One region of the Spirillospora sp. NPDC000708 genome, then DNA from elsewhere that is predicted to be linked to it. Evidence: riboswitches for the same ligand, from Rfam matches in the RefSeq annotation. Region 1 holds a riboswitch; each other region holds the start of a gene.
What was found. Region 1 has a riboswitch for cobalamin ahead of bluB (5,6-dimethylbenzimidazole synthase). Riboswitches for the same ligand answer to the same signal wherever they lie in the genome.
Positions count from the first base shown of each region.

Region 1 (7,510 bases):
CCGAACTCGACGCCGGCGACCTCGTCCGGCTCGATCCCGCCGTCGACGAGGTCACCGGCGTCCACGTCGAGGCCCGGTGGCGTCCCGGTGCCGAGCCCCTGGTCCGCCCCCTGGTCGAGCTGGCCCGGAGGTCCGCCGGCCTGGCGCGCGGCGAGGCCGGTGCGGCTCGGGCGTCTTGACGGCGGGCGTCTTGACGGCGGCGGACCGCCGTCCGACGATTCGATCATGGCGACGGCAGAGGACGGCGCGGCGGCGGACGGGCGGCGCGCCGGGACGGGCCCCGGCGAGATCGCGGACGACGGGTCGGCGGTCGAGTTCTACGCCGCGCTCCCGCCGGACGTCGCGAGCGCCGCGCTCGTCCACACGACGATCCCGGCCGGCACGCCGGTCCTGGAGCTGGGCGCGGGCACCGGGCGGGTCACCCGCCCGCTGGTCGGGTTCGGCCATCCGGTGACGGCGGTGGACGGCTCCGCGGCGATGCTCGCCCGGATCGAGGGCGCGCGGACGGTGTGCTCGCCGATCCAGGATCTGGACCTGCCCGACCGGTTCGGCTGCGTCCTGCTGATGTCGTACCTGGTCAACTACGGCGACCGGGCGGCGCTCCTCGCGGCCTGCCGGCGCCACGTCCGGCCGGACGGCGTGGTCGTCGTCCAGCGCGACACGGGAAGGCACTGGCACGACGACGCGCCCCGGGAGTGGACGCACGACGGCGTCCGCTACCGGGTGGCGCACCTGGAACGGCCCGGCCCCGGAACGGTCGTCGCGACGCTCGAATACCGGATCGGCGAGCGGCGCTGGACGCACACCTTCACCAACCGGCACCTCGGCGACGAGGAGCTTCCCGCCGTGCTGGACGCGGCGGGCCTGCGCCTCGGCCACTTCCTGGACGACGACGGCGCCTGGTTCACCGCCCGCCCCCGCTGACCCGCGGCCCGGCCTGTCGGACCCGTGCGGCACATTGGTCCGCGAAAACGGCGGAGCCGACGCATGCGGGAGGACCGATGGACGAGCGGACGTGGTGGGCCCTGATCGAGGACGCGCGGGCCGAGGCCGGTGCGCACGCCGACGACCGCGACTCCCCCGACGACCCGCTGATCGACCTGGTGGCCGACCGGCTCGCGGAACTGGACGGCCCCGGCATCGTCGCGTTCGACGCCATGCTGACGCGCGTCCTCGACTCGGCGTACCGGCGGCCGCTCTGGAACGCCGCCTACCTCATCGAGGGCGGCTGCGGCGACGACGGATTCATGGACTTCCGCGCCGGGCTCGCGCTGCTGGGACGCGACGTGTTCGCGCGCGCCGTCGACGACCCCGACACGCTGGCCGACGTCCCCACGGTGGTGCGGATGGCCCGGGAGGACGAGGGGTGGATCGGCGCGGAGGGCCTGCACTACGCGGCGCGCAGCACCTACAAGCGCGTCATGGGAGAGACCGAGTCGTTCGACGCGGCGATGGAGTCGGCCGTGCGCTCGATGCGGCGGCCCGAGCGTCCCGCGGGCGAGAACTGGGACGTCGAGGACGACGCCGAGACCCGGCTGCACCTGCCCCGGCTGGCCGCCCTGTTCCTCTGAGCGGTTGTGTCTCCATGAGCTTGACAGCTAATGGCATTAGCCTTAGCTTGTAGCTAACGCCATTAGCCAAGCAGGAGGGCACCAGGCCATGAGCACCGCCACCGTTCCGACCGTCCGCAAGGGTTCCGCCGCGCTCGTGGCCCGCCGCACCGCCTGGGGCGCGAACGCGCTGTTCTGGACCGCGTTCGCCGTCCTCGAAGGCGTCAACCACGGCTGGCTCGCCGCGCTCCTCGCGGTCGCGTTCTTCATCGCGCCCGACCTCACCTTCCTGGCCGGGATCCGGGACGCGCACACCGTCGAGCGCGGGCAGCTCCCGGCACGCGCCGTCCCGTACTACAACGCCGCGCACCGCGCGCTGGTCCCGCTCGCGCTCATCGCGCTCTACACCGTCGCTCCGTTCGCGTGGGCTCCGATCTTCGCCGGGCTCTGCGGCTGGATGGCGCACATCTCGATCGACCGCGCCGTCGGCTACGGCCTGCGCACCAAGGACGGCTTCCAGCGCCACTGACCCCCTCCCCCGACCCGAAGGCGGGCACCGCTACGATCGCGGACGGCGTGAACTGACGCGAGGTGCCCCTCGGGGAGAATCGGGAAGCCGGTGCGAATCCGGCACGGGCCCGCCGCGGTGACCGGGAAGCCGCCGCCCACGCGCGCACGCGCGGCCACTGGCCGTCAGGCCGGGAAGGCGGGCGGTGAGGCGTCGATCCGGGAGTCCGAAGACCGGCCTCGCTCCACCGGCCGCCCGCCCCGGGCGGCCCGACCGCAGCGGGAGCCTGCCCATGAACCTGTACGACGTCATCCACCGCCGCCGCGATGTACGCGCCGAGTTCACCGGCGCGCCGATCCCGGACGGCGTCCTCGACCGCGTCCTCACCGCCGCGCACGCCGCCCCCAGCGTCGGCCTCTCCCAGCCCTGGGACTTCGTGCTGGTCCGCGACCCGGACGTCCGCCGCGCGTTCCACGACCACGTCCGGTCCGAGCGCGACGCGTTCGCCGCCACCCTCACCGGCGACGCCGCCGCCCGCTTCGCCCGCATCAAGATCGACGGGGTGCTCGAATCCACCGTGTCGATCGTGGTGACCTACGACGCCGAGCGCGGCGGCCCCGCCGTCCTCGGCCGGCACGCGATCGCCGACGCCGGCCTGTACTCCGTCTGCCTGGCCGTCCAGAACCTCTGGCTGGCGGCGACGGCGGAGGGACTGGGCGTCGGCTGGGTGTCGTTCTACCGCGAGCCCTACCTGCGCGACCTCCTCGGCATCCCGGCGGGCGTCCGGCCGGTCGCCTGGCTGTGCGTCGGGCCGGTCACGCACCTGGAGGCCGTCCCGGACCTCGAACGGCACGGCTGGCGCCACCGCCGCCCCCTCCACGCGGCCGTCCACCACGACCGCTGGTGAGCACGGCACCCGAATAATCAGGTGCGCCGCCCCGCCCATGGCGTGATCATGCCTGCATGGACCCCGTACGCATCAGGCGCATGTCGCGGGACGACCTCGTCGCGACCGAGCGCGCGGCGGCGGTGACGTTCCTCGAAGGCGACCGCCTCAGCCGGCGGGTGGGCGAACCGGACCCGGAACCGCCGACGGAGGAGCAGTCCCGCCGCCTGATCGACCGCCTGGGCCACTTCCTGTCCGTCGACCCGGACGGCTGCTGGCTCGCCGAAGAGGGCCGGGACGTCGTGGGCTTCGCCGTCTCCCAGAACCGCGAAGGGCTCTGGTACCTGGCGACCTACGGCGTCCTGCCCGGCCGGCAGGGGAAGGGCATCGGCAAGCGCCTGATGGACGCCGTCCTCGCGCACGCCGGCGACCGGCCGGGCCTGTTCTCCTCGACGGTGCATCCGGCGGCGACGCGCCGCTACCGTCTGGCGGGCTTCACCCTGCACCCGCAGATGCGGATGGTCGGCACCGTCGACCGGTCCACGCTGCCAGCCGTCCGCGGACTGCGGGACGGGCGCGCCGACGACCTCGAATGGATGGACCGGCTGGACACCGCCGTCCGCGGCGCGGGCCACGGCCCCGACCACGTCCACATGCTGGAGACGCTGCGGCTGGTCGTCTCCGACGCGCCCGGCCGGCGCGGCTACGTCTACATCGACGAGGGCGCGGGACGTCCCGCGCTGCTGGCCGCCGACCGTCCCGAGACCGCCGAGACCCTGCTGTGGGAGGCGCTCGCCGCCGCGCGCGGGGACACCCTCGTCAACTGCATCACCACCGACAACCACTGGGCGGTGGACGTCGGCCTCGCCGCCCGCCTCGACATCGGCCAGGAGGGCTACATCGCCGTCCGCGGCATGCCCGCCCCCGCCCCCTACCTGGCGAGCGGCCACTACCTGTGACCCGGCCGTCCTGCCGCGAGAAGGGGTGGGACGCTTCCGGGCAATCAAGGACGTGACCCCCCTCCACGCCTCCAGAAGGGTCCCGCATGACCCTTCCTCCAGCGCCACGGGACGAGCCGTGACGGGCGCCCCCTCCGAAACGGGCGCCCCGGCGGAGCCGGAGCCGTCGGACGCCGACGTCATCGCCGCCGCGCGGCGCGACCCCGAACGGTTCGCGGACCTTTTCGACCGGCACTACCGGGACATCCACCGCTACGTGGACCGGCGGCTCGGCGCGGACGCCGCGGACGACATCGCGGCCGAGACGTTCCTGATCGCCTTCCGCCGCCGCGCCGTGTTCGACCCGGCGCACACCTCGGCGCGCCCCTGGCTGTACGGCATCGCGACCCGCCTGATCAGCCGCCACCGCCGCGACGAGCTGCGCCGCTACAAGGCGATGGCCCGGATGCGCACCGCCGACGTCGTCGAGAGCCACGAGAGCAGCGTGACCTCGGCGGTGGACGCCGCGAGCTTCGGCCTGAGCCCGGCCCTGGCGCGCCTGCGGCACGGCGACCGCGACGTCCTGCTCCTCGTGGCGCTGGCCGAACTCAGCTACCCGGAGGTCGCCGAAGCCCTCGGAATCGCCTACGGGACGGTCTGCTCGCGGCTGAGCCGCGCCCGCAAACAGGTCCGCGCCGCATTGCGCGCATCGGGACACGACGAGGAGGACGACCGTGGATGATCTGACCCTCATCAGCCGGATGCACACCGCCGAGCGACCCCCGTCCCCCGAGACCACGCACGCGGCCCGCCGCCGCCTCCTGGCCGAGGCCGCCGCCCCGCGCCGCCGCCTCGCGCGGCTCTTCCAGCCGAAGCGGAGGGCAGCGCTGGTCGCGGCGGCCACCGCATGCGCGCTCGCCGCCGCCTCATGGACGGCTTACCGAGGGGAGACGCGGCCCCTCTACCATCCCGAACCCCTGGCCGACCAGAACGGCCCCGCCTCCACGTTCCTGCTCGCCGCTGCCGACGCCAGCACAAGGCACGCCTCCGACGGGCGCCTGTGGTACGTCCACCGCGTGGTGGGCAAGTCGGTGGTGGTTCCGTCCACCCGTCATCACGGTGCCCACTACACCGTGCAGACCACCAAGGACGCCTACATCCTCAGCGCCAAGTCGGCGAAGGACTTCGGCCCGCTCCCCGGCGGCGAAAGGGAAACGACGACCAGCCTGGGCTGGGACGGCGAGAAGGTCGCGGTCCGGCCCGCAACGCCCGCCGACGGTAAGGCGTGGAGAGCGGACGGGCGCCCCGACGCGGCGCAACTCGGCATCAGGGACCTGGACGACGAGGTCGGCAGCCCGTTCCTGCAGGAGGGCGCCGAACTCGACTTCGGCGTCGACGCTGCGCGCCGGCTCCCCGCCAACCCGTCCAAGCTGCGCGCATGGCTCCTGAACTACGCGACGAAGTTCGACCACCGGCGCCTGCGCGCCCCGGACCTCTACCTCTTCCTGAACGCCCCCTCCCTGCTCGCCGACCGCGCGGTCACCGACCGGGTCCGGATCGCCACGTACCGGATGCTCGCCGGGCTCCGCGACGTCAAGACGATCAACGACACCGACGCCGCCGGACACCCGGGACGAGGCGTCGCGATGAGGCAGACCACCCGCGACTACGGCACGATCGAGTGGCAGTTGCTCATCGACCCCGAGACCGGACGGCTCACCGCCAGCCAGGGCATCGTGGTGACCCCCGGTCCGAAGAACGCGGGCCTGCGGCCCGGCACCCGCCAGTTCTTCGAGATCGTCAAGGCGGCCGAGTGGACCAACGCCCCCCGCGACAGCCTCCTGCCCAAGTGGATCCTCAATCTGAACCGGCCCCCATCGACGAACTGACCTCCTCCGGCCGCCCATGTGGACGGTCGAGCAAGGGAAGGGGGGCGGATGCTTCGCGCATCCGCCCCTAGGTGCCCGCGTCAACGAGTGAGGTCGAGGGGACCGGCCTTGACGTCGGCGAGCAGGGACGCCCACCCGGACGGCGCGACCGCCAGCACCGCCCCGTCCGGATCCTTAGAGTCCCGCACCGCCACCCATCGCTCCCCTGTCGCTGCCGCTCCCAAGAGCCGCACTTGGAGATCTCGCGCAGTTCGTGATCAGCCCCGAGCCGGGCGAGCCGCCAGACGGTCCGAGCCCGAGCACGACGATGCCACTGCCAACGCCGATGCGGCCTTATCGATCATTGATGCGGCGGGAGTCATTAAGCTGACACCGGTGACCACCGAACGCCCGGATGTGCCGCTGATCGCCGACGAACGTGCCCTGCTCCGCGCCAACCTCGACTACCACCGCGCCACCCTCGCATGGAAATGCGACGACCTGAGCGACGACGACCTGCGCGTGCAAGCGTCGAAACCCTCAGCGCTCTCGCTGCTCGGGCTGGTCCGTCACATGGCCGAGGTCGAACGCACCTGGTTCCGCAAAACCGTGAACGGCGAGCGCCACCTGCCCAACGTCTGGTCCCACGCCGACGACTACCAGACCGCCTACGACCCGACCAGCTGCACCCGCGACGAAGCCTTCACCGCCTGGCGAACCGAAGTCGAACACTCCCGCCGCATCGAGCACGCCGCCCCGTCTCTGGATCTGGTCGTCCACCAGCCCCGCTGGAACGAGAACGTCTCGCTCCGCTTCGTCATGCTGCACATGATCCACGAGTACGCACGACACAACGGCCACGCCGACCTCATCCGCGAAGCCATTGACGGCACCGTAGGCGCTTGAGGCCCTCCCCCGCTGTCACACCATCTCGCCGTTCGCGTGAGAGCGGCTCTTCGTGACGGCCGTGCGTGCTAGCGGTGGTACTACGGCGGGGTTGGATGTTCTTGTACGGGTGTGGACGTACGGGAGGCCGCGGGGGCCGGTCAGGGACCCTGTACCGACAAGGCCTACTCCAGCCGGCACTCCGCGCCCATCTCCGCCGGCGGGGCATCAAGGCGATCGCCTCCAGCAAGATCGCGCTTCGCGACCTCACCCAAGATCCCGCCGGACACGACCCGGGTGCCCGCGTCAGCGAGCTAGGTCGAGGGAACCGGCTTTGACGTCGGCGAGCAGGGACGCCCACCCGGACGGCGCGACGGCCAGCACCGCCCCGTCCGGATCCTTGGAGTCCCGCACCGCCACCCGGCGCTCCCCCGCCGCCACCTCAACGCACTGCCCGCTGCCACCTTCACTGTGGCTGCTCTTCCGCCAGGCAGGGGCGGCCTCGACACACTCTTGGCCTTCACCCCCGCTGTGGCTGCTCTTACGCCGCGCAGAGGCGACCTCGACGCACGACGAACCTTCGCTCCCACTGCGCCTGCTCTTGCGCCACGAAGAGAAGACGAACTCCTGACTGGTCATGACTCTGACACTATCCGCTCGATGAACTCTCGGGATGCAGACGGGGACAAGGCTCTTGCTCTTTGGTGATCGAAGACGACATCGTAACGACGTATCTCGACCGGATCTTCCAAATACCAGCCTGTCGTCAGATTCTCAACCAGCACTACCGAGAGCTCGCTCGTCACCAAGGTAGTGAAAGAACCGTTGAGCCCAGGGTGGCCACCTACCTCAAACGGGAGAACCTGGAAGGTCAC
Region 1 covers NZ_JBEPCJ010000053.1:16,769-24,278, reverse strand. Annotated here, with positions in the region: gene ABT299_RS31580 (LysR substrate-binding domain-containing protein) at 1-179, shown strand, start outside; gene ABT299_RS31575 (class I SAM-dependent methyltransferase) at 226-924, shown strand; gene ABT299_RS31570 (DUF4240 domain-containing protein) at 1,002-1,571, shown strand; gene ABT299_RS31565 (DUF4260 family protein) at 1,660-2,079, shown strand; cobalamin riboswitch at 2,133-2,305, shown strand; gene bluB (5,6-dimethylbenzimidazole synthase) at 2,351-2,965, shown strand; gene ABT299_RS31555 (GNAT family N-acetyltransferase) at 3,022-3,903, shown strand; gene ABT299_RS31550 (sigma-70 family RNA polymerase sigma factor) at 4,022-4,624, shown strand; gene ABT299_RS31545 (hypothetical protein) at 4,617-5,771, shown strand; gene ABT299_RS31540 (DUF397 domain-containing protein) at 5,852-6,004, opposite strand; gene ABT299_RS31535 (DinB family protein) at 6,147-6,656, shown strand; gene ABT299_RS31530 (DUF397 domain-containing protein) at 6,942-7,274, opposite strand; gene ABT299_RS31525 (helix-turn-helix domain-containing protein) at 7,271-7,510, opposite strand, start outside.

Region 2 (7,510 bases), on a different contig from region 1:
GATCCACAGCGCGGGCGCGTCGTTCCCCTCGGCGATCTTGTCGAACCAGTCGAGCGCCCAGTTGAACCCGGTCAGCACCGGCCAGCGGAACTTCTCGTACGCGGTCGCGTAGTCGTCGCGATGCGCGAGCAGGAAGTCGCGCGCCGCACGGAACTCGACTGCGGGCATGGTCTCTCCTCGTAGCCGCACGGACACCTGGCACTCCCGCCCCACGGGGGCGGCCCCCGGTCTCCCGGGACGCCACCGCCCGAAAGGCGTGGTCAGGGGCATGGTCGGACATCCAGAGTGACCCACGCCACCCCCGAACGGGGGTACTCCTACCCGCGCGGCGCCGCCGCCGATCGCCGTAGGGTCGGTGAGCATGATCGCCTCCCACCTCGCCACCACCCGCGCCGGCTACGACTCCGTCGCGGACCTGTACGCCGACCTGTTCGGCACCGCGTTCCTCGACATGCCGTTCGACCTCGGGATGATCAACGCGTTCGGGCGGCTCGTCCGGGACGCCGGGCCGGTCGCCGACCTCGGCTGCGGCCCCGGGCACCTCACCGCCCACCTGCGCTCGCTCGGCTGCGACGCGTTCGGCGCCGACGTGTCCGCGGAGATGATCCGGATCGCCCGCGCGGCGCACCCGGGCGTCCGGTTCGACCACGTCCCGATGACCGAGGTGGACGTCCGCGACGGCGAGCTCGGCGGCGTCCTCGCCTGGTACTCGATCATCCACGCGCCGGTGGCGGACGTGCCCGGCCTGCTCGCCGCGTTCCACCGGATGCTGGCGCCCGGCGGGCACCTGCTGCTCGGCTTCTTCGCGTCCGACACCGCCGAGCCCGTCCCGTTCGACCACAAGGTGGCGCCGGCGACCCGCTGGCCCATCGACGCCCTCGCCGACCTGGCGGCCGGCGCCGGCTTCGCCGAGGTCGCGCGGCTCCGCCGCGAGCCCGGCGAAGGCGAGCGCCACCGCCAGGGCCACCTCCTCGTCCGCAAGTCAGCGCAGGAGGGCGAGGCGGAGGCGGTGTAGGCGGGCCGGGTCGCTGATCACGGTGAAGCCGGCGATCCGGCTGTCCTCCACGGCGACCTGGAGGACGGCCGCGAGGCGCCCGCGGGGGGCGACGACGACGCCGACCGCGCCGTCCACCAGGGCGAGACGGGCGTTCCGGGCGCGGACGGGGTTGGCGAGGGTCTCCCCGGCGATGCGGCGGGCGCCGCGGACCTCCGCCGCACCCTCGGCGCGCCGGAACGCGTCCGGCGCGAGGACCGCGAGCAGCGCGTCCATGTCGCCGGAGCGGGACGCGGCGAGGAACGCCGACACGGCCTCCCGCTGCCGCGCGAGGTCGGCGGCGGGCACCGACGGCGACCCCTGGACGCGCTGCCGGGCCCGGCTGGCCAGCTTCTTCGTGGTCTCCGGTGTCCGCTCGACGATCCCGGCGATCTCCGCGAACGGCACGGCGAACAGGTCGTGCAGCACGAACGCGACGCGCTCGGCGGGGCCGAGGCGGTCCAGGACGACGAGCATCGCCAGCCCCACCGAGTCGGCGAGGACCGCCTCCTCCTCGGGGTCGCCCCCGGCGTGCTCCGGCCCGTCCAGTCCGTCGAGGCCGCCGGGGTCCTCGCCGCGGCGCCGCCGCGACCGCAGCATGTCGAGGCAGATCCGCCCGGCGATCGTGGTCAGCCAGCCGGGCAGGTTCGCGACGCCCCCGGCGCCCGCCCGGGACGCCCGCAGCCACGTCTCCTGGACGGCATCGTCGGCCTCGTCCAGCGAGCCGAGCATCCGGTACGCGACCGCCCGCAGGTGGCCGCGGCACTCGTCGAACCGCTCGGCCAGCACCTGCTCGTCCATCGGTCCCCTTTCGTCGGCGCGGGTCGTCATAGCTGTGGGAACAAGGACGACACGAGAGCGAAGGAGACGCGCTCCACCATGCTATCGGCCCACGACCAGGTCACCTCGCTGCTGCACCTGGACTCCAGCCACTCCGGCGACTCCATCACCCGGCGCCTGTCCGCGCGGTTCGCGGACGCGTGGCGGGAACGGCACGGGACGTCCGGCTACCGGTACCGCGATCTCGTCGCCGATCCGGTGCCGCCGATCTCGGCGGCCTACTGCGAGCTCGGACGCCGCGTCGAGAAGAACGGCTACGTCCCGCCCGCAAAGGTCGACGCGCTCGTCGAGGGCGCCGCCGAGGAACGCGAATGGTCGCTGACCCTGCCGCTGATCGAGCAGTTCCTGGACGCCGGAACGGTGCTGATCGGCGCTCCGATGTACAACTTCTCGATCCCCGCGTCGCTCAAGGCGTGGATCGACCGGATCACCTTTCCCGGCGCGTACAACGACCCGGACACGGGCCGGAGCCTACTGCACGGCAAGCGGGTCGTCGTCGTGACGGCGCGCGGCGGCGCGTACGGTCCCGGTACGCCGCGCGAGGGCTTCGATTTCCAGGAGCCCTATCTGCGGGCCTATTTCGGCAATCTCGGTGTCGCCGAGGACGCCGTTTCCTTCGTCAACGCCGAAATGACCCTCGCCGACCTCGTCCCGCATCTGGCGCGATTCAGGGGAATGGCGGCACGGTCACTCGCCGAGGCCCGCGAGGCGGTGGTCGATCTGGCCGCGCGGTAGCGGCGCAGCCGCTACTTGGCGGGGGTGTAGGGCGGGGCTTCGCCCCAGCTCCAGTGGGGCATGGGCGCTTCGAGGGGCGGGGTCGCGCCCGGCTGGGAGTTCGCCAGCGCGATGCGGGTGCCCCACTCGATGTAGGACGCGAACGCGGCGCGGAACTCGGGGTCGGCGGGCAGTCCGGCCTCGTCCGCCGCGTCCATGAGCAGGCTCACCCAGCGGCGGCGCTGCGCCTCGGTGATCGCCTTGCCGAGGTGCTGCCGGACCATGTGGTGGTAGCCGCCGCGCTCGCGGCTGTAACGCTCGGGGCCCCGGAACACCTCGCCCAGCCAGATCGCGACCCATTTCGGGTGGTCCGGGGCCATGTGCTCGAAGAGGGGGCGGAGCAGGTCGTCCTTGAGGACGGCGGTGTAGAAGACCTCGGTGAGGCGCTGGAGGGCGTCGGCGCCGCCGGCCCAGTCGTACATGGTGGGGACGGACGAGCCCTTGCCGTGGACGGGCGTCGCCTCGTAGTGCCGCATCTCCTCGATCTGCTGGACGTACGGCTTGATCTCGGCGAAGAAGGCGGGGAAGTGCTCGCCGGAGCGGAAGCCCTGGGAGTGGTCCTCGGCGGACGTCCAGCGGATCCGCAGGATGTAGCACTCGGGCTCGTCGACGCAGCGGGTCAGCTCGTAGTCGACGCACTGAGGGGCGGCGGCGAGCGGGACGGCGGCGCGGGCGTAGGCGGCTTCGAACTCCTCCGCCCTCGCCCGGTCGATCCGGTAGCGGATGTACTCGACGATCACTGGGCCCCCAGGGGTGATCTTCCGGTCGGTAATCACTGTAACGCTGTAATCACCCGACCGGAAGACCGATGATCATTTCTCCGGGGATTCTCCCGAGGTTCGGCGGTACCAGGCGAGCCCGCCGCCCGCGACCACCACGACGGCGGCGGCCAGGCCGATCCACAGCCAGCCGGACGAGCCGCCGGAGCCGTTCCCGGCGGCCTTCGCGGCGGGCGCGGTCGCCCCGGGCGCGGTGCCGGCGGCGCCGGTGGACCCGGTGACGGTGAACGTGTAGGTGCCGCTGATCGGGTGGCCGTCCGGCGACACGACGCGCCAGCCGACCGTGTACACACCGTTCGGCAGCGTGCCCTTCACCGCCTCGGTGACCTTGTTGTCCACCGCCTGGGCCTTGCCCGCCTCGTGCCGCCCGCCGCCGGCGTCCGTCAGCACGACCTGCGGCAGCTGCACCGGGTCGGCGTACGTCAGGACGATCTGGGTCGGCGGCGCGACCGTCGCGTTCGCGGCGGGGTTCGCGCCGGTCAGCGACGTATGGGCGGAGGCGGGCGGGACGGTCAGCGCCAGCGCGGCGAGGGCCGCGGCGGCGCCGGCGGCGGTGCGCCGGACGGCCCGGCTCACGCCCGGCTCCGCGCCCGGGACAGGCCGTAGCCGCCGACCGCGATGCCGATCACGCCGACGCCGATGCCGGCGCCGCCGAGCACGCGGGCGGTGCCGTCGTCGGAATTCGCCTCCGCCTTGGCGGCGGGCTTGGACCGGGCGGTGAGCCCGGCGGCTGCGGTGTCGGAGGCGCCCTTGGGCGTCAGCTTGAGCGTGGGCGCCGGGTGCTCGGGCTCGTTGGTGCCGTCGCCCGGGTCCTGCTCCCACTTGACGACCTGGCCGTCGGAGTAGGTCTGGTCGGCCTTGAACGTCAACGTGTCGGTGTCGGTCGGCAGCGGGCCGAGCGAGACGTCGAACTCCTGGAACTGGCCGGGCTCGATCCTGCCGCCGGACCAGGTGATCTGCGTGACGGCCTTGGTCAGCTCGCCGCCCTCGGTCTTGACCGGCTTCGGCAGCGTGGACTCCACGACCTTCGCCGTCCAGCCGGGGACGGGCCGCACCGACACCGACGCGAGCGGGTGGTCGGTGGGGAGGTTCACCACGAGCTTGGTGGTGGCGGCGTTGTCCTCCTCGTTCGGCACCCGGAACGAGACCTTGGCGTAGGAGCCCTGCTCGGCGGTCTTCGGGTTGACGGTGACGTGCGCGGACGCGGCGGTCGCGAACGCGACCACGCCGGCGCCGGCGAGGACGGCGAGCGTGCCGAGCCGGCGGGCATGCGTGCGGGAAGGCAAGACGGAACTCCGTTCGAGTCGTACGGGAAGGGCCGGGCGCCGTGGATCCGGCGGCCGGTGACGTACGGCGCTCGCTCAGAGGTGGGCGAGCGCCCTCGAACGCGGAGGGGGTCCCCGCCGGACGACCTGGTGCCGGAGCGCGCGTCCCGTGGCGATCGCGCCGGCCGCCACCGGCACCACCGGGGTACGCAGCGGGCGCTCCGCCGGTTCGATCAGCAGCAGCGCGAGCAGCAGCCGGATCGGGCGGTCGGCGGCGGACGCGAGGCGCCGCGCGAGGGACCACGCGGCCCGCTCGCCGCGCCGCAGCCACCAGGCCGCGACCACGGCGGCGGCGACGTGCGCGACGGTCATGGACGTGCCGGAGCCGTGCATCGCGGGCGTCGCGGCGGCGTGTCCCGCGTGCGCGGCGGTGTCGCAGTCGCGCATGCCCTCGGTGGCGCTCGCGAACAGCGTGTGCAGCGCGAACTGGCCGCCGAGCAGCCCGCCCATGATCGTCGGGAGGGAGCGCTCGTGGCCGGCGAGGGCGGCGGCGACGGCGAGGGCCGCGCCGAACCCGGCGAGCACCGCCCAGCCCGGCACCGGCTCGTGCGACGCCAGGTCGTGGCCGACGGTCGCGAGCGCGACGCACACGGTCGCGAAGACGACCGCGCGCGCGGTGCGGAAGGCCGGCTGCCTGGGACGCGGGGACATGACGGGGACATCGTCCCACCCCGGTCCGCGGGCGCGCATCCGACCCCCGCGATCCGGTCCCGACGCGCCCTACATGTTGGGGTTGCGCAATGAGGATCAACAAGATGTAGGGTTCAATCCCGTGCTGGTTCGCCCCCGCCGCTCGCGGCGGGGGCGTCGTAAGAGGGAACCCGGTGCAAGTCCGGGACTGCCCCGCAGCGGTGAGCGGGAACGACCGCCGTCACAGGCACTGAACCGGATCGTCCGGATCGGGAAGCGACGGCCAGTAGGTCGTGCCTCCGGCAGGAGGCGCGGGTGCCCGCGAGTCCGAAGACCTGCCATGCACGCCGTACGTCCGAGGCTTCGCGGGTGAGCCGGGGGACGGTGCGCGGCAGCCTGCCGCCGCGCCCGTTCGCATGCCCTCGCGAGGCCGTCTCACGAGGGGAGAGAACGTGACAGTCACCATGCCCGCGGAGGCGCCGGCCGCCGAGCGGATCGCGGCCGAGGTCGCCGCGGCCTGCGCCGGCGTCGAGGGGACCGCGCCGGAACGGGTGCTCGGCGCGGTCCGGGCCGGGGACGGCGCGAGCGCCGCCGCCCTGCGGGACCTGGCGATCGGGGAGGCCGCCGCGCTGGTCGCGGTGGAGCCGGGGTACTCCCGGGTCGCCGCGCGGCTGCTGGCCGCCCGGATCCGCGACGAGACCGCCGAGGCCGGCGTCCGGGGCTTCGCGGAGTCCGTCGCCGCCGCGCACGCCGAGGGCCTCCTCGCCGACGGCCCCGCCGCGTTCGTCGCCGAGAACGCCGCCGCGCTGGACCGCCTCATCGACGAGGGTCCGGGGGGCGCGGGGGGTCGCCCCCCCTCGGGAGGCGCGGTCGAGGAGGCGGACGACCGGTTCGGATACTTCGGGCTCCGCACCCTCTACGACCGGTACCTGCTGCGGCATCCGCGGACCCGGCTCGTCCTGGAGCGGCCGCAGCACTTCTTCCTGCGGGTGGCCGTGGGCCTGTCCGACACCGTCGACGAGGCCGCCGAGCTGTACCGGCTGCTCAGCACGCTGTCCTATCTGCCCAGCTCGCCGACCCTGTTCAACTCCGCGGCGCGGCGCCCGCAGCTGTCGTCGTGCTTCCTGCTGGACTCGCCGCGCGACGAGCTGGAGGCGATCTACGAGCGGTACGGGCAGGTCGCGCGGCTCAGCAAGTACGCGGGCGGGATCGGGATCTCCTGGACGCGGGTCCGGTCGCGCGGGTCGCTGATCCGGGGGACGAACGGGCACTCGAACGGGATCGTCCCGTGGCTGCGCACGCTGGACGCGTCCGTCGCCGCCGTCAACCAGGGCGGCCGCCGCAAGGGCGCCGCGTGCGTGTACCTGGAGCCGTGGCACGCCGACGTCGAGGAGTTCCTCGAACTGCGCGACAACACCGGCGAGGAGGCGCGCCGCACCCACGACCTGAACCTGGCGAACTGGATCCCGGACGAGTTCATGCGCCGCGTCGAGGCGGACGGGACGTGGTCGCTGTTCGACCCGAAGGAGGTCCCGGAGCTGACGGACCTGTGGGGCGACGCCTTCGACGCCGCGTACCGGGCGGCCGAAAAGGAGGGCCGGTACGTCCGGCAGGTCCCGGCGCGGAAGCTGTACGGGCGGATGATGCGGACGCTCGCGGAGACCGGCAACGGCTGGATGACCTTCAAGGACGCCGCGAACCGGGCCTGCAACCAGACCGCCGAGCCGGGCCGGACCGTCCACCTGTCGAACCTGTGCACCGAGATCCTGGAGGTCACGGGCGATAACGAGGCGGCGGTGTGCAACCTCGGGTCGGTGAACCTGGCCGCGCACGTGTCGCCGTCCGGGATCGACTGGGACCGGCTCCGCGCGACCGTCCGCACCGCCGTCCGGTTCCTGGACCGCACCATCGACCGCGGCTTCTACCCGACGCCCGAGGCGGAAACGGCCAACCGGAAGTGGCGTCCCGTCGGCCTCGGCGTCATGGGTCTCGCCGACGTGTTCTTCACGCTCCGGCTCCCGTTCGACTCCGCCGAGGCCCGCGAGCTGTCCACCCGGATCGCCGAGGAGATCGCGCTCGCCGCCTACGCCGCGTCCGCCGACCTCGCCGAGGCGCACGGCCGGCTCCCC
Region 2 covers NZ_JBEPCJ010000013.1:28,077-35,586, reverse strand. Annotated here, with positions in the region: gene ABT299_RS12245 (AMP-binding protein) at 1-168, opposite strand, end outside; gene ABT299_RS12240 (class I SAM-dependent methyltransferase) at 362-1,015, shown strand; gene ABT299_RS12235 (sigma-70 family RNA polymerase sigma factor) at 983-1,834, opposite strand; gene ABT299_RS12230 (FMN-dependent NADH-azoreductase) at 1,913-2,608, shown strand; gene ABT299_RS12225 (globin domain-containing protein) at 2,620-3,387, opposite strand; gene ABT299_RS12220 (copper resistance CopC family protein) at 3,460-4,002, opposite strand; gene ABT299_RS12215 (YcnI family copper-binding membrane protein) at 3,999-4,712, opposite strand; gene ABT299_RS12210 (hypothetical protein) at 4,788-5,402, opposite strand; cobalamin riboswitch at 5,511-5,739, shown strand; gene ABT299_RS12205 (ribonucleoside-diphosphate reductase subunit alpha) at 5,834-7,510, shown strand, end outside.
Region 2: another riboswitch for cobalamin. It lies ahead of ABT299_RS12205 (ribonucleoside-diphosphate reductase subunit alpha); the one in region 1 lies ahead of bluB (5,6-dimethylbenzimidazole synthase).

Region 3 (7,510 bases), on a different contig from region 1:
CGACCGCGGTCCGCAGCGCGTCGCGGCCGGCGGGGACGAAGCAGTCCTCCGGCAGTTGCGGCAGCATGCGGCGGGCGGTGTCCGCCGCGTCCGCGCCGTGCATCACCAGCGTCCGCCGTACCGCCGGCGCTTCCGTCGTTTGTGTCCCGGTCATGCCCGTCCCTCCTGGTCGTGGGCGTCGAGCCTCCCGGAGGCCGCGCCCGGCCCGGGACGCGGCGCGCCGCGCGGCCCCGGATCGGTCAGCATGCCGGACCACCTTGCCGGAGATCGGGCGCGATGCGGCTGAAGACGAACATGTCCCGGTTGACGCCGTCGGCGTCGCGTTCCGCGCCCCGCGCCACCCCTTCGCGCAGGTAGCCGGCCTTCTCGGCGACCCGGATCGAGGCGTGGTTGGTGGTCAAGGCGCGCAGCTCGACCCGGAACAGCCCGCAGTCCCGCAGTGCCCAGTTCGAGACGAGCGTGAGGGCCTCGGTCGCGTACCCGCGCCCGCGCGCGCTTGACCGCACCCCGTATCCGACCTCGCAGGTCAGTTGCGCCCAGTCCACTTTGAAAAGCCCAATGGTGCCGATGAGGCCGCCCGTCTCGCGGTCGGTCACCGCCAGGTGGATGCCGAGGCCGAAGCGGTGCACCTTGTGGACGCCTTCGCGCAGGAACCAGGCGAGGGGCTCGGCCTCCAGCGCGTCCGGGAAGTTCGGCGGGAGGAAGTCCTCGCCCGCGCGGATCACCTCGATCAGGTCGGGGGCGTCGTCGACCCCGAACGGGCGCAGGACGAGGCGCCCGGCCTCCAGGCGCACGTCCCCGGTGAAGACGTCCACACCGCTCCCCTCCCCGCCCGCAGGCGGGACCGTCACAGGCAGGCCGCGACCATCCGGCTGGCGAACCAGGGCGATCCGGCCCAGTGCACGTGGAGGTAGGACGCGACGCAGTCGCCCCGCACGAACCCGACCGGGCCGGACGCGGACCACTGCCAGGCGGCGGTCTCCCCGCGTTCGGGGTCCGTCACCGTGCGGTGGAACTCGTGCCCGTGCACCCGTTCGCCCGCGCGCGCGACGACCGAGTCGGCCACCGCCACCGCGGCACGATAACCCAGCGTCAGCCGCGGGGCCATGGCCGCTCTGGCGCCATTCAGCACACCGCACATGGGCGCGCCGTCGAGTTCCTCCGCGAGGTAGAGGAGTCCGGCGCACTCGGCGTACACGGGCCGGGACGCGTCGGCGAACGCGGCCAGTTCCTCGCGCAGCGGCTCGTTGGACGACAGCTGCGCCGCGTACACCTCGGGGAACCCGCCCCCGACGACGACTCCGCGCGTCCCCTCCGGCAGGCCCGCGTCCTGCAGCGGATCGAACCGGACGACCTCCGCGCCCGCCGCTTCGAGCAGTTCCTCGTTCTCCGCGTAGCCGAACGTGAAGGCGGGGCCGCCCGCCACCGCGATCCGAGGGCGTCCGGGGTGCTTCTCCGGCACGGCGTCGGCCGGGTCCCAGGGCGCGGCGTCCAGTTCCGGCGCCTCCCGGGCGAGCGCGAGCAGGGCGTCGAGGTCGCACGACGCCGCGACCAGCTCGCCCAGCCGCCGGACGGTGTCCACCGCCTCCGCGCTGCGTTCGGCGGCCGGGATCAGGCCGAGGTGCCGGGACGGCGTCGCGGCGTCGTCGCTGCGGCGCAGCGCGCCCAGGACGGGCAGCCCGAGCTCCTCGACGGCCGCGCGGCACATGCGCTCGTGGCCGTCGGAACCGAGCCGGTTCAGGACGACGCCGCCGACGCGGACCGTCCCGAACGACCGGAACCCGTGGACGAGCGCCGCCACGGACCTCCCGGCGGCGGCGGACGCGTCCACGACCAGCACGACCGGCGCGGCCAGGAGCGTCGCGACGTGCGCCGTGGACGCGTAGTCCCCTCCCCCGGCCGAGTCGGACGGCCCGAGACCGGCGGCGCCGTCGTACAGGCCCATGACGCCTTCGACGACCGCGATGTCGGCGTTCCGCGCGCCGTGCAGGAACAGCGGCACGACGAGGTCCTCGGACGTCAGCCAGGGGTCGAGGTTCCGGCCGGGACGGCCCGTCGCGAGCGCGTGGTAGCCGGGGTCGATGTAGTCCGGGCCCACCTTGTGCGGCGAGACCCGCAGGCCGCGCATCGCGAGCGCGGCCATCAGCCCGGTCGCCACGGTCGTCTTGCCGCTGCCCGACGAGGGCGCCGCGACGACGAGCCGCGGGACGCTCACCACTCGATGCCCTTCTGCCCCTTCTGGCCGCCGTCCATCGGGTGCCGCACCTTGGCCATCTCCGTGACCAGGTCGGCGGCCTCGATCAGCCGCGGGTCGGCGTCCCGGCCGGTGATCACCACGTGCTGGTTGCCGGGCCGGTCCGCCAGCGCGGCGACGACGTCCTCGACGTCGACCCAGCCCCACTTCATCGGATAGGTGAACTCGTCCAGCACGTAGAGGCGGTACTTCTCGGCGGCCAGGTCGCGCTTGATCTGCTCCCAGCCCTCGCGGGCGTCGGCCTCGTGGTCGGCCTCGGTACCGGGCCGCTGGATCCACGACCAGCCCTCGCCCATCTTGTTCCAGGACACCGGCCCCCCTTCGCCGGTCCGCTCGTGCAGGCGGCCGAGCGCGAGCAGCGCGTTCTCCTCGCCGATCCGCCACTTCGCCGACTTGACGAACTGGAACACCCCGATCGGCCAGCCCTGGTTCCAGGCCCGCAGCGCGAGCCCGAACGCGGCCGTCGACTTCCCCTTGCCCGGTCCGGTGTGCACCATCACCAGCGGCCGGTTGCGGCGCTGCCTGGTGGTGAGCCCGTCGTCCGGCACGTACTCCGGCTTGCCCTGCGGCATCTCAGCCCCTGCTTCCTGGGTCGGCGGCGGTTTCCCCGGCGGTCATGCGGATTCCCCGGCGGTCACGGGAGGTCTTCTCCAACGGTCACGCGAGGTCTTCTCCAACGGTCACGCGACGTTCCGCGCGCCGCCGCGCGCGTCGCGGACGACCCCGGCGAGCGCGTCGGCGGCGAGGCGGTCGAGCCGGACGACCTCGGCGCCGAGCCGGGCGCCGAGCGCGGCGGCGAGTCCGAGCCGCACCGGCCCGGACTCGCAGTCGACGACCACCGACGCGACGCCGGCGAGCAGCCCGGCCGCCGCCGACGGGTCGGGGCCGTGGGTGGCGCGGCCGTCGGTCACCACGACCAGCAGCGGGCGGCGGGCCGGGTCGCGCAGCCGCTCGACCCGCAGCACCTCGGCGGCCCGTGCCAGCCCGGCGGACAGCGGGGTGCGGCCCCCGGTCGGCAGCGCGTCGAGGCGGCGCGCCCCGGCCTCCACCGACGACGTGGGCGGCAGCGCCAGGTCGGCGTCCCGTCCCCGGAAGGTGATGAGGCCGACCTTGTCGCGCCGCTGGTAGGCGTCGAGGAGGAGGCTGAGGACGGCGCCCTTCACCGCGCGCATCCGCTTGCGCGCCGCCATCGAACCGCTGGCGTCGACGACGAACAGGACGAGGTTGCCCTCCCGTCCGTCGCGGACCGCTTCGCGCAGGTCTTCGGGTTGGACGACCAGACCGGAACCGGTGCGTCCCCGCGCGCGCTGGTGCGGTGCCGCCGCGCGCAGCGTCGCCGTCAGGTGCAACCCGCGCGCGCCCGGCCGTGCGCCTGACACGCGTCCGTACGGGCTGCGCGCCTTGGAACGCCGTCCCGGCGCGCCTTCGCCCAGCCCGGGGACGGTGAAGAGGCGCGGCTTGTAGGCGGCGTCCGCCGGCGCGGGCTCGCTCTCGCCCGACCGCCCCGGGCCGCTCTCCCCGGACTGCGGCGTCTCCTCCGGGGGCGGGCCGGCCGGCGGCGGGACGGGCGCGTCCTGCCCGGAGCCGTCGGGAAGGCCGCCGCCTCCCCCGTCCGGGCCGTCCGGGCCGTCCGGGCCGTCGCCGGGAGGTCCCGGGTCGTCGGGTGGCTCCGGCTCGTCGCCGTGCTCTTCGAGCACCTCGTCGAGCTTCTGCCGGTCCAGGCCGGGCGCGTCGAACGGGTCGCGGCGGCGCCGGTGCGGCAGCGCGAGCCGCGCCGCCGTCCGGACGTCGTCGGCCGTCACCGCGTCGCGGCCGTGCCAGGCGGCCAGCGCGATCGCGGCCCGCGCCGTCACCAGGTCGGCGCGCAGGCCGTCCACCTCGAACGACGCGCACACGGCGGTGATCTGGCGGAGCGCGGCGTCGGTCAGCTCCACGCCGGGCAGCCGGCGGCGGGCGGCGGCGATCCGCCGGGCCAGGTCCGCCTCGTCCGCGGCGAAGGCCGCCGCGAAGCCGTCCGGATCGTCCTCGAACCGCAGCCGCCGCCGGACGACCTCGGCGCGCTCGGCCGGGTCGCGGGTCGCGGCGACCTCGACGGTCAGCCCGAACCGGTCCAGCAGCTGCGGGCGCAGCTCGCCCTCCTCCGGGTTCATCGTCCCGACCAGCAGGAACCGCGCCGCGTGCCGGACGGAGACGCCCTCGCGCTCGACGTACGACTCGCCCATGGCCGCCGCGTCCAGCAACAGGTCGACCAGGTGGTCATGGAGCAGGTTGACCTCGTCGACGTACAGGACGCCGCGGTGCGCGGCCGCGAGCAGGCCCGGCTCGAACGCCTTCACGCCCTCGGTCAGCGCGCGCTCGATGTCCAGCGAGCCGGTGAGCCGGTCCTCGGACGCGCCCACCGGCAGCTCGACCAGCCGCGCGTCCCGCGTCCCCGCCTCGCCGGGGGTGTGCGGGCCGTCGGGGCACGCCGGGTCGGGATCGTCCGGGTCGCAGGAGAACCGGCAGCCCGGCACGGCCGGCACCGGGGGCAGCAGCCCGGCCAGCGCGCGCACGATCGTCGACTTGGCGGTGCCCTTCTCGCCGCGGACCAGCACGCCGCCGACGCCCGGCGACACCGCGTTGATCAGCAGGGCGAGCTTCAGATCGGCCATTCCGACGACGGCGGAGAAGGGGTAGCGCGCGCGGGCGCGCCTCTCCGGCCGGCCGGTGTCCGGCGCCGACGCAGGTCGCACGTCTCGTCATCCTTCCTCGGGTGTCCACGCCCGTGGCGGTGCCTGTCCGACGGCCGGAGTCTCCTGGCTCCCGGATCACCGCTCCCCCTCGGCCTTCCAGCACCGCGTGCCGTGGCCGTGTCGAGGGGGGCTCCCCTGGTCACAGTTGCGGGACAGCCCCGGATTCGCACCGGGTTCCTCCGCGTCCGTCGCCCGCCCAGGATCGCACACCGGCCGGACGCGCTCGACCCGGCCATCTATCGGCGGAGTGCCGGTCAATGTTGGCGATACGCCAATGAGATGGTCTACTGGTCGGTATGGAGCGACGCGCAGCCCCGCGCGGCGAGGCCGCCGGAGCCGCGACGCCGCACCCGGGCGACACCAGGAGCCCGAAGGCCCGCTACCAGCGCCTGCCGCGCGACGAGCGGCGCGACCAGATCCTCGACGTCGCGCGCCGCATGTTCACCGAGCTGCCGTACGCGGAGGTGGCCACCGCGGCGATCGCCCGCGAGGCCGGCGTCCAGCGCGGGCTCATCCACTACTACTTCGGCACCAAGCGGGAGCTGTTCCTCAAGGTCGTCCAGGGCCTGACGGCCACCGCGGCGGTGCAGGCGCCGCCCCCTGACGAGCGGATGACGCTGCCTGAGACGGTCGAGCTGTGCGTGAACCTGTTCCTCGACACCGCCGAGCGGAACGCCACCACCTGGTTCGCGGCGCTGGACGCGGAGGGCTTCGGGCAGGACCCCGAGCTGCTCCACCTCGTCAACCGGTTCCGCGACCGGACGGTCGAGCACATGCTCGCCGTTCTGCGGGTGCCCGCGCCGACCGGCACGCTGCGGGCCGTCCTGCGCGTCTACTCCGGGCTCGCGGACGCGGCGACGCGGCAGTGGCTCCAGGAGCGGACCCTCGACCGCGCGCAGGTGCAGACGCTGCTGACCAGGTCGCTGCTGTCGATGGTCACCGACATCGCCCCCGCGCTGGAGGCCCAGGACGCGGCGGGCGGAGGGCGCCTAGAGGCCGGGGACCGGCTGCTTCACGCCGCCGCGCACCGGGACGGCGAACCAGACGGCCTTGCCGCGGACGCCCGGGCCGAGCCGTGACAGCGTCCGCAGCATGCCCCAGCGGCCCCGCGACAGCTCCCGGACGATGCTGAGACCGCGCCCGCAGTCCCCGGACGTCCACGAGTAGCCGGGCAGCGACGCGTCGACGTAGGCGTCGAAGACGGCGCACCGCACCTCGGCACCGACCGGAGCGCCCGCGAGGCCGGGACCGGCCAGGGCACCCGGGCTCGCCGGGGCGCCGGACGGCCGGGACTCGGCGCCGGGCGGGTCGCCCAGGTAGAGCCACAGCTCGTGCGGGCCGTGGTCGCCGGCGTGCTGGTGCGCGTTGGTGGCCAGCTCGCTCACCATCAGCTGCGCGTCGCCGATCGCCTCGTCCCGCACGCCGAGCGAGGCGAGCGCGTCGCGCAGCACGCGGCGGGCGTGGCTCGCGCAGCCGGGGCCGCCGGGGAGCGCCCACACCCAGCCCGGCCTGGCGCCGCCCGGCCCGCGCGCGCCCCCGGCGGCCATCGCGTCGGCCATGGCGGCGGCGTCGGTCATCATGTCCGCGGCGAGGTCGGCCGCCTGGTCGGAGGGGGCGCCGGGCGGCGCCGCGGGGTCGGCGGCCGGGGCGGCCGACCGGTCGTGCCCGGCGCGCGGCCCGGCGGTGCGCCGCGGCGCGCGCTGGCTCGCGTCGGTGGTCTCAGGCGGGGTCTTCACGAGTGCCTCCCGCGGGCCGCCTGCCGGGAGCGCGGTCCGGTCGCCGTCACTATCGGTCCCCGAGCAGTCACGCATTCAAGACTCTCGTGAGATTCTCACGTTCGCAAGCGCCTTGATGGAATTGCCCTGCCCTTCGTGCCGGGTTCGCCAATCGCGTTGTGGCGCGGCCCGAGAGCGGCGAGACTTCGCTCCCATGACCTACCGCCCCACCGTTCGTGGCCGCCGTCTGGCGCGGGAGCTCCGCAAGCTGCGCGAGGAGCAGGGACTCACCCTGCAGGAGGTGGCGGACCGCCTCGACTGGTCCCGGGCCACCGTCTCCCGGCTGGAGACCAGCCAGACCCGGCCGCGCCCCGGCGACATCGCCGACATCCTCGACCTGTACGGCGTTCCGAGCCCCGACCGCGACGCGCTGATCACGCTGGCCAGGCAGGCGGGGCAGCGCGGCTGGTGGACCGCCTACCAGGACGTCTTCGCGGGCAGCTACGTCGCGCTGGAGGACGAGGCGTCGCACATCCGCACCTGGGACCCGCAGCTCATCCACGGCCTGCTGCAGACCGAGGAGTACTCCCGCGCCGTCATCACGGCCGGCCGGCTGCTGCCCGCGCAGGAGGACATCGAGCGCCGCATCGCGGCCCGCAAGATCCGCCAGGCGCTGCTCGACCGCGAGAGCGCGCCCCGGCTCCAGGTGATCTTCGACGAGGCGGTGCTGCGCCGGCCCATCGGCGGCCGCGAGGTGATGCGCGCCCAGCTGGAGTCCCTGGTGGAGGCCGTGAAACGCCCGACGGTGA
Region 3 covers NZ_JBEPCJ010000004.1:53,389-60,898, reverse strand. Annotated here, with positions in the region: gene ABT299_RS04600 (hypothetical protein) at 1-154, opposite strand, end outside; gene ABT299_RS04595 (GNAT family N-acetyltransferase) at 240-815, opposite strand; gene ABT299_RS04590 (cobyrinic acid a,c-diamide synthase CobB) at 848-2,218, opposite strand; gene cobO (cob(I)yrinic acid a,c-diamide adenosyltransferase) at 2,212-2,826, opposite strand; gene ABT299_RS04580 (putative cobaltochelatase) at 2,935-4,986, opposite strand; cobalamin riboswitch at 5,043-5,166, opposite strand; gene ABT299_RS04575 (TetR/AcrR family transcriptional regulator) at 5,283-6,065, shown strand; gene ABT299_RS04570 (ATP-binding protein) at 5,976-6,722, opposite strand; gene ABT299_RS04565 (helix-turn-helix domain-containing protein) at 6,916-7,510, shown strand, end outside.
Region 3: another riboswitch for cobalamin. It lies ahead of ABT299_RS04580 (putative cobaltochelatase); the one in region 1 lies ahead of bluB (5,6-dimethylbenzimidazole synthase).

Region 4 (7,510 bases), on a different contig from region 1:
GGCCGCGACGCGGCGGGCGCGAGCCCCGTGGGATCCGCGCCCGCCGCCGCGGTCACCCCTTCACCAGGTCCTGGTAGTCGGGGTGCTTCTCGATCCACTTCTTGATGAACGGGCAGAGCGGCACGACCGGCTCGCCCTTGGCGCGGACGTCGTCCAGCGCGCCGCGGGCGAGGGCGCTGCCGATGCCCTTGCCCTCGTAGGCGGGGTCGACCTCGGTATGGGTGAACACGACCGCGCCGTCGCGCCGCTCGTACTCGGCGAACCCGGCGAGGCCGCCGTCCACCCGGATCTCGTAGCGGCCTTCTCCGGCATTGTCGGTGATCTCGGTGCTCATCCCCCGATCATGCCCCACGCCGCGCGGGTTAGCCCGCCTCGTACCCCGCGTGCAGCAGGCAGTAGGTGACGGCCTCCTCCAGGGCCTGCCAGGACGCGGCGATGACGTTGTCCTCGACGCCGACCGTCCCCCACTCGCGCTCCCCGTCGGCGGACTCGATCAGCACCCGGGTGCGGGCGTCGGTGCCGTGCGCGCCCTCCAGGATGCGGACCTTGTAGTCGACGAGCTCCAGCCGCGCCAGCTCCGGGTAGAGCCGGCCGAGCGCGATGCGCAGCGCGTTGTCCAGGGCGTTGACGGGCCCGTTGCCCTCGCCGGTCGCGATGATCCGCTCGCCCTTGGCGTGCAGCTTGACGGTCGCCTCGCTGACCATGGAGCCGTCCGGGCGGCGCTCCACGATGGACCGCCACGACTCGACCTCGAAGTGCCGCTGCCGGACGCCGGTCAGCTCCTCGCGCAGCAGCAGCTCGAACGAGGCGTCCGCGGCCTCGAAGGTGTAGCCGGTGGACTCCAGCTCCTTGACCTTGTCCACGACGGCCTTGGCCTTGTCGCCGGACAGGTCGTAGCCGAGCTCGCGGCCCTTCAGCTCCACGGACGCCCGGCCCGCCATGCTGGAGACCAGCATCCGCATGTCGTTGCCGACGGCCGCCGGGTCGATGTGCTGGTAGAGGTCCGGGTCGACCTTGACGGCGGAGGCGTGCAGCCCGGCCTTGTGCGCGAACGCCGACAGGCCGACGTAGGGCTGCTGGGAGCTGGGCGCGACGTTGGTGACCTCGGAGACCGCGTGCGCGATCCGGGTCATCTCGGCCAGCTGGGCGTCCGATACCAGGTCCATGCCCCGCTTGAGCTGGAGGTTCCCGATGACGGTGAACAGGTTGGCGTTGCCGCTGCGCTCGCCGTAGCCGTTCGCGCAGCCCTGGACGTGGGTCGCGCCGGCCTTCACGGCGGCGAGCGAGTTCGCGACCGCGCAGCCGGAGTCGTCGTGGCAGTGGATGCCGACGCGGACGCCGAGGCCGACGACCTCGTGGACGACGTCGGCCAGCTCGTCGGGCAGCATGCCGCCGTTGGTGTCGCAGAGCGCGACGACGTCCGCGCCCGCCTCGGCGGCGGTGCGCACGGCCTCCAGCGCGTAGGCGCGGTTGGCCTTGTAGCCGTCGAAGAAGTGCTCGGCGTCCAGGAAGACTCGTTGGCCCTCCGCACGCAGGTGGGAGACCGTGTCGCGGATCATCGCGAGGTTCTCCTCCAGGGTCGTGCGGAGGGCCAGCTCGACGTGCCTGTCGTGACTCTTGGCGACCAGGGTCACGACGGACGCGCCGGATTCGCGCAGGGCGGCGACCTGGGGGTCGTCGGCCGCCTTCACCCCGGCCCGGCGGGTCGCGCCGAACGCGGTGAGCCGCGCGTGCCTCAGGTCGAGCTCTGTTCGAGCCCGCCTGAAGAACTCGGTGTCCTTGGGATTGGCTCCGGGCCAGCCGCCCTCGATGAAGCCGACGCCCAGGTCGTCCAGGTGGCGTGCGACGACGAGCTTGTCGCCGACGGAGAGGTTCAGCCCCTCCTGCTGCGAGCCGTCGCGGAGCGTGGTGTCGTAGACGTGGAAGTCGTCGCCGTGCATGGTGTGGGTCCCCCCAGGAATGGGTGATCAGCGCCAGGGCACAAAAAAGACCCCTCACGGACGTGAGAGGTCTGCGCGCCGGCGGTGTCCCGTTAGTTGCCGGCGCGCCAGCCGATAATGACGAGGCTGAGGCGCATGATGCGGCCCAGTCTGCCACACCGCCCGCCGTGCATGGGACACCTGTCTCGGATGCTGAGACGACGAGACAAGCGGCGCACATCGCGAACTCCTCCGCCATTTCAGCCGATAACGCTTTATAGAAGTGCGGGAAATGATCTCCCATGGTTAAGTAAGGTTTTCATCGCGTAAACACGCTTGCGCATGGCCGGGTGAATGACCGAGGATCGCGCTGTCCGCCGGAGGAGGGATTTGCGATGAGCGGGGATCCGGTTCGCGGAACGGTCGCGTCCTGGGACGACGAGAACGGCTGGGGCGTGCTCGTCTCGCCGGACGTCCCGGGCGAGGTCTGGGCGCACTTCTCCGCCGTCCGCACCGCACCCGGCGGCTTCGCCTCCCTGGATCCCGGTGAGAGCGTGCTGTTCACCTGGGAGGAAGCCGAGCAGGACGGCTACGCCTACCGCGCGCTGGACGTGCGGCGGGCGGGCCGGAGCTGAGGAGCCCCGCGGCGGACCCGGCACGGCCGCCCGCCGGACCCGGCGGGCGGCGACCATTTCCGAAGGGAATGCCTGTCATGCGCATGCACACATTCGGCCGGACGGCCGTGATCTCCGGAACGGCTCTGGCAATGGCGCTCGGCGCCGCCTCGGCCGCGTCCGCGCAGAACCGTCCGAGGCACCGTGCCCCGGACGCGGCGGCCCAATACTTCGTGTTCACCAAACGGCATCAGAGCTTCGCGCACCGGGACCGGATCGGCGCGTTCCACGCGCAGGTGAAGCTCACCGGGCGGTACTCGCGGCAGTACCCGATGGCGTGGTCGTTCCAGATCACCAACGGCAGGCTGAAGGCGATCGCGCGGGGCAACGCGGTCTGCACGGCGACCGGGCTGAACGGCCGCTACCACGACCGGCACGTCGTCCCGGTCGGCTACGTCTGGCACTCCACGGTCCGGCCGCACCGCGTCCGCAAGGTCTACGTCCTCTCGGGCACCTGCACCTTCCCGGTGCAGGTCGGCGGCAGGCCCGGACGGGCCTTCGTCGGGTTCGCCTTCCACTACGCGATCAACCCGGACGCGCGGGGGGTGAGCCCGAAGACCGCGGGCTCGGCGCTCACCACCTCGGTCCGCTACGGCCGCTGACGCGGCCGGCCATGACCGCGCCCGATGGCGCGCACCCGGGGACGGGCGCGCCATCGGGCGCCACCACGGATCAGGCGATCTTGTGGACCCAGCCGTAGGGGTCGGGGCGGGTGCCGTACTGGATGCCGACCAGCTCCTGCCGCAGCTTCATGGAGATCTCGCCGGGCTCGCCGTCGCCGATCGTCCACTCGCGGTCGCGGCCCCTGACCCGGCCGACCGGGCTGATGATCGCGGCGGTGCCGCAGCCGAACACCTCGGTGATCTCGCCGGACGCGCAGCCGGCCTGCCACTCGTCGATGCTGATCTTGCCCTCCTCGGCGGGGATGCCGAGGTCCGGGGCGAGCGTGAGCATCGAGTCGCGGGTGACGCCCGCGAGGAGCGTGCCGGTGAGCGCCGGGGTGAGCAGCCGGGCGTCGGAACCGGAGCCGTAGACGAACATCAGGTTCATCGAGCCGACCTCCTCGACCCAGCGGTGCTCCACCGCGTCGAGCCAGACGACCTGGTCGCAGCCCTGCGCGACGGCCTCGGCCTGGCCCGCGAACGACGCGGCGTAGTTGCCGCCGAACTTGGCCTCGCCGGTGCCGCCGGGCGCCGCGCGGGTGTAGTCCTGCGACAGCCACACCGAGACGGGCTTGATCCCGCGCGGGTAGTACAGCCCGGACGGGGACGCGATGATCATGAAGAGGAACTCGTGCGCCGGGCTGTTCACGCCGAGGGCGCGGGTCGTGGCGAACATGAACGGCCGCAGGTAGAGGCTGTGCCCCTCGGTGTCGGGCACCCACGCCTTGTCGGTGGCGACCAGCAGCTCGACGGCGTCGACGAACAGCTGCTCGGGGATCTGCGGCATGGCCATCCGCTTGGCGGATCGGTTCATCCGGGCCGCGTTCATGTACGGCCGGAAGGTGACGATCGAGCCGTCCGGCTGCTTGTAGGCCTTGAGGCCCTCGAACAGCTCCTGGGCGTAGTGGAACACCTGGCTGGCCGGGTCCATCGGGATCGGCCCGTACGGTTCGAGCTTCGCGTCGTACCACCCCCGGTCCGCCGAGTACCGGATGGTGATCATGTGGTCGGTGAAGTACCGGCCGAAGCCCGGATCGGCCAGGACGCGCTCGCGCTCGGCGGCCGTCGCGGGCCGCTCGGTCAGCGTGATCTCGAAGTCCAGGGTGTCGCTCATCGCCGTTCGTCCTCTCCCGATCGCCGGCGCGGCCCCATTGCCGCTGCGGCGTCCTTAGTCCCTATTGTCGTACTTTGTTCCTCGACCCCACTCCTCGCACGCGGCGCATACGGAAAACCGGGCGCGCCGCGAGGCGCGCCCGGAGTGTCCCTGCTCGTGGCCAGAGAGGCGCGCCCTCAGCCCGATACTCGCTTGGCGATCGCGTCGCCGATCTGGGCGGTCGACCGCGTCCCGAGCGCGCCGCGCTCGGCCAGGTCGTCGGAGACGGCCTGCTCGACGCGGCGGGCGGCCTCGCCCGCGCCGATGTGGTCGAGCAGCATCGCGACCGACAGGATCGTGGCGGTCGGGTCGGCCTTGCCCTGCCCCGCGATGTCGGGCGCGCTGCCGTGCACCGGCTCGAACATCGACGGCGCCGTCCGGTCGGGGTTGACGTTCCCGGACGCGGCGAGCCCGATGCCGCCGGCGATCGCGGCGCCGATGTCGGTGATGATGTCGCCGAACAGGTTGTCGGTGACGACGACGTCGAACCGCTGCGGCTGGCCGACGAAGAACATGGTGGCCGCGTCGACATGGCAGTAGTCGGTCGTGACCTGCGGGTACTCCGCACCGACCCGCTTCATGACGCGCTGGTAGAGATCACCGGCGAAGGTCAGGACGTTGTCCTTGTGGACGAGCGTCAGCTTCTTGCGCGGGCGCGACGCCGCGACCTCGAACGCGTAACGGACGACCCGCTCGACGCCGAAGGCGGTGTTCACGCTCTCCTGCGTGGCGACCTCGTGCTCGGTGCCCTTGCGCAGGACGCCGCCGACGCCCGTGTAGGGGCCCTCGGTGCCCTCGCGGACGACGACCATGTCGATGTCGTCGGGCGTGACGTCGGCGAGGGGGGTCTTCACGCCCGGGAACAGCTTCACCGGGCGGAGGTTGACGTAGTGGTCGAGCTCGAACCGGGTCCGCAGCAGCAGCCCGCGCTCCAGCGTCCCGCTCGGGACGCTCGGGTCGCCGACGGCGCCGAGCAGGATGACGTCCTGGCCGCGCAGCTCCTCCAGCACCGAGTCGGGCAGCGTCTCCCCGGTCCGGTGCCAGCGGGCGGCGCCCAGGTCGTAGGAGGTCTGCTCGAACGCGAGGCCGCTGGACGGGGCGACGGCCTCGAGGACCTTCAGTCCCTCGGCGACCACCTCGGGGCCGATCCCGTCACCGGGAATGACGGCCAGACGAATGCTGCGGGAAGCCATGGGCGTACTGTACTGCAAACGTCTCACTGCTTGGGCTTGCGTCTCATATCCCGGTATCGGTGTCTCGGCGGGGCGGTCCCGGCGGCCGCGGACGATCGCCGCGGACGGCGGCGCGAACGTCACCTTTGTCACCCTTCGCGGGCTTGACGCGCCGGTGGGGAGAGGAGACGCTCTCCTCGACAAGTTCACATCGAGGCGACGGTGCGCAGGAACCTGGTGCGAATCCAGGACGGTCCCGCCACTGTGACCAGGGAGTCTCCCCCAGCACGACCACGGCCGGCCGCACCGGCGGGAAGGTCGGAGGGAGACGGCGATCTGGGAGTCAGGACACTGACCCGTCGTCCTCCCGCAACCGGGGCGAGTGCACCCCGTGAGGAGACCCGACATGGCCGAGTCCGCCGTACCGTCCGCCACGTCCCCGCAGGCCGAGCCGTCCGCGGCGCCCCTGCGCCTGCCGATCCGCGACATCGTGCCATGGGCGGTGCTCGCCGTCGTGCTGGCCGCGATCCTGATCTACTTCGTCGGCGCCGAGCAGGGCGCGACGTCGGTCTTCGGCGGCACCTGGGTGCACGAGTTCACCCACGACGGCCGGCACCTGCTCGGCTTCCCCTGCCACTAGGCCGCGCCGATGATGAGAGCACTGCTGGTCCGCGGGATGCTCGCGGGCCTGGCCGCTGCCGCCCTCGCCCTGGTCGTCGCGTGGCTGTACGGGGAGCCGCAGGTCGGGCACGCCATCGCGTTCGAGGAGGCCAGGGCGCACGCCGAGCACGCCGGGCACGAGCCGGAGGTCGTCGGCCGCACCGTGCAGAGGACCGCCGGCCTGACCACCGCCATGGCGGTGTACGGGACGGCGCTCGGCGGGCTGTTCTCGATCGCGTTCGCCTTCGCGTCCGGACGGCTAGGACGGCTCGGCGCGCGCGCCACCGCCGCCCTGGTAGCCCTCGCCGGGTTCGTGGCGATCGAGCTGGTGCCGTTCCTGAAGTACCCGGCGACGCCCCCGGCGGTCGGCAACCCGACCACGATCGGCGGCAGGACGGCGCTGTACTTCTGCATGATGGCGCTGGGGATCCTGGCGACGACCGCGGCGGTGATCGTGTGCCGCCGCCTCGTCCCCCGGCTCGGCGCCTGGAACGCGATCACGGCGACCGCGGCCGGCTACGCCGTCCTGCTGGCGGTCGTGTACCGGCTCACGCCGGAGCCCGAGGCGGTTCCGGAGCACTTCCCGGCCACGGTCCTGTGGGACTTCCGGCTCGCGTCCCTGGGCGTCCAGCTCGTCCTGTGGAGCACGATCGGGCTGCTGTTCGGTTACCTGACCGAGCGTTCGGTGGCCCGCCACCGGGCCGCCGTCCCGGCCTGACCGCCGCCGGCCGCCGTCACGGGCGCACCCGTGGCGGCGGCCCGTCGCGGCGCGGCGGGCGGCGCAGGCCGCAGTCGCCGCACATCTCGCCGCCGGGCGGGACGCGGTAGTACAGGCAGCAGTTGCGCCGGACGAAGCCGCGCGGGCCGAACACCCCGGCGCCCGCCAGCGGGGGCCGGGCCAGGAGTTCGCGGACGAGCGCGGCGCGGGCGCCGTCGGGCGGGCCGACGTTCAGGCCGCCGGCGAGGGCCGACGCCGCGTTCCCCCACAGCAGGCCGTCCGCGAGGCGGGTGAAGGTGAGCATCGTCGCGCGCAGCGGCTCCAGCTGGCCGGTCACGACCGCGTCGTGGACCAGGCCGGCCGCTTCGGCGGTGCCGTCGGCCCGGTGCCCGCGCGGTTCGGCCAGCCAGAGCGCGATGGGGGCGCCGGGCGCCCACCGCCAGTGCAGGCCGGACAGGTCGGGGACGACGCCCCGGGCCGCCGCCGCGACGACCGGCGACCACAGGCGCGACGCGAGGCCCTGGAACAGGATGGACGCGGCGACGCGCCGCT
Region 4 covers NZ_JBEPCJ010000095.1:26,516-34,025, forward strand. Annotated here, with positions in the region: gene ABT299_RS42805 (GNAT family N-acetyltransferase) at 53-334, opposite strand; gene cimA (citramalate synthase) at 363-1,940, opposite strand; gene ABT299_RS42815 (cold-shock protein) at 2,315-2,554, shown strand; gene ABT299_RS42820 (hypothetical protein) at 2,632-3,195, shown strand; gene ABT299_RS42825 (branched-chain amino acid aminotransferase) at 3,266-4,369, opposite strand; gene ABT299_RS42830 (3-isopropylmalate dehydrogenase) at 4,546-5,601, opposite strand; cobalamin riboswitch at 5,766-5,954, shown strand; gene ABT299_RS42835 (CbtB domain-containing protein) at 5,987-6,220, shown strand; gene ABT299_RS42840 (CbtA family protein) at 6,230-6,958, shown strand; gene ABT299_RS42845 ((2Fe-2S)-binding protein) at 6,975-7,510, opposite strand, start outside.
Region 4: another riboswitch for cobalamin. It lies ahead of ABT299_RS42835 (CbtB domain-containing protein); the one in region 1 lies ahead of bluB (5,6-dimethylbenzimidazole synthase).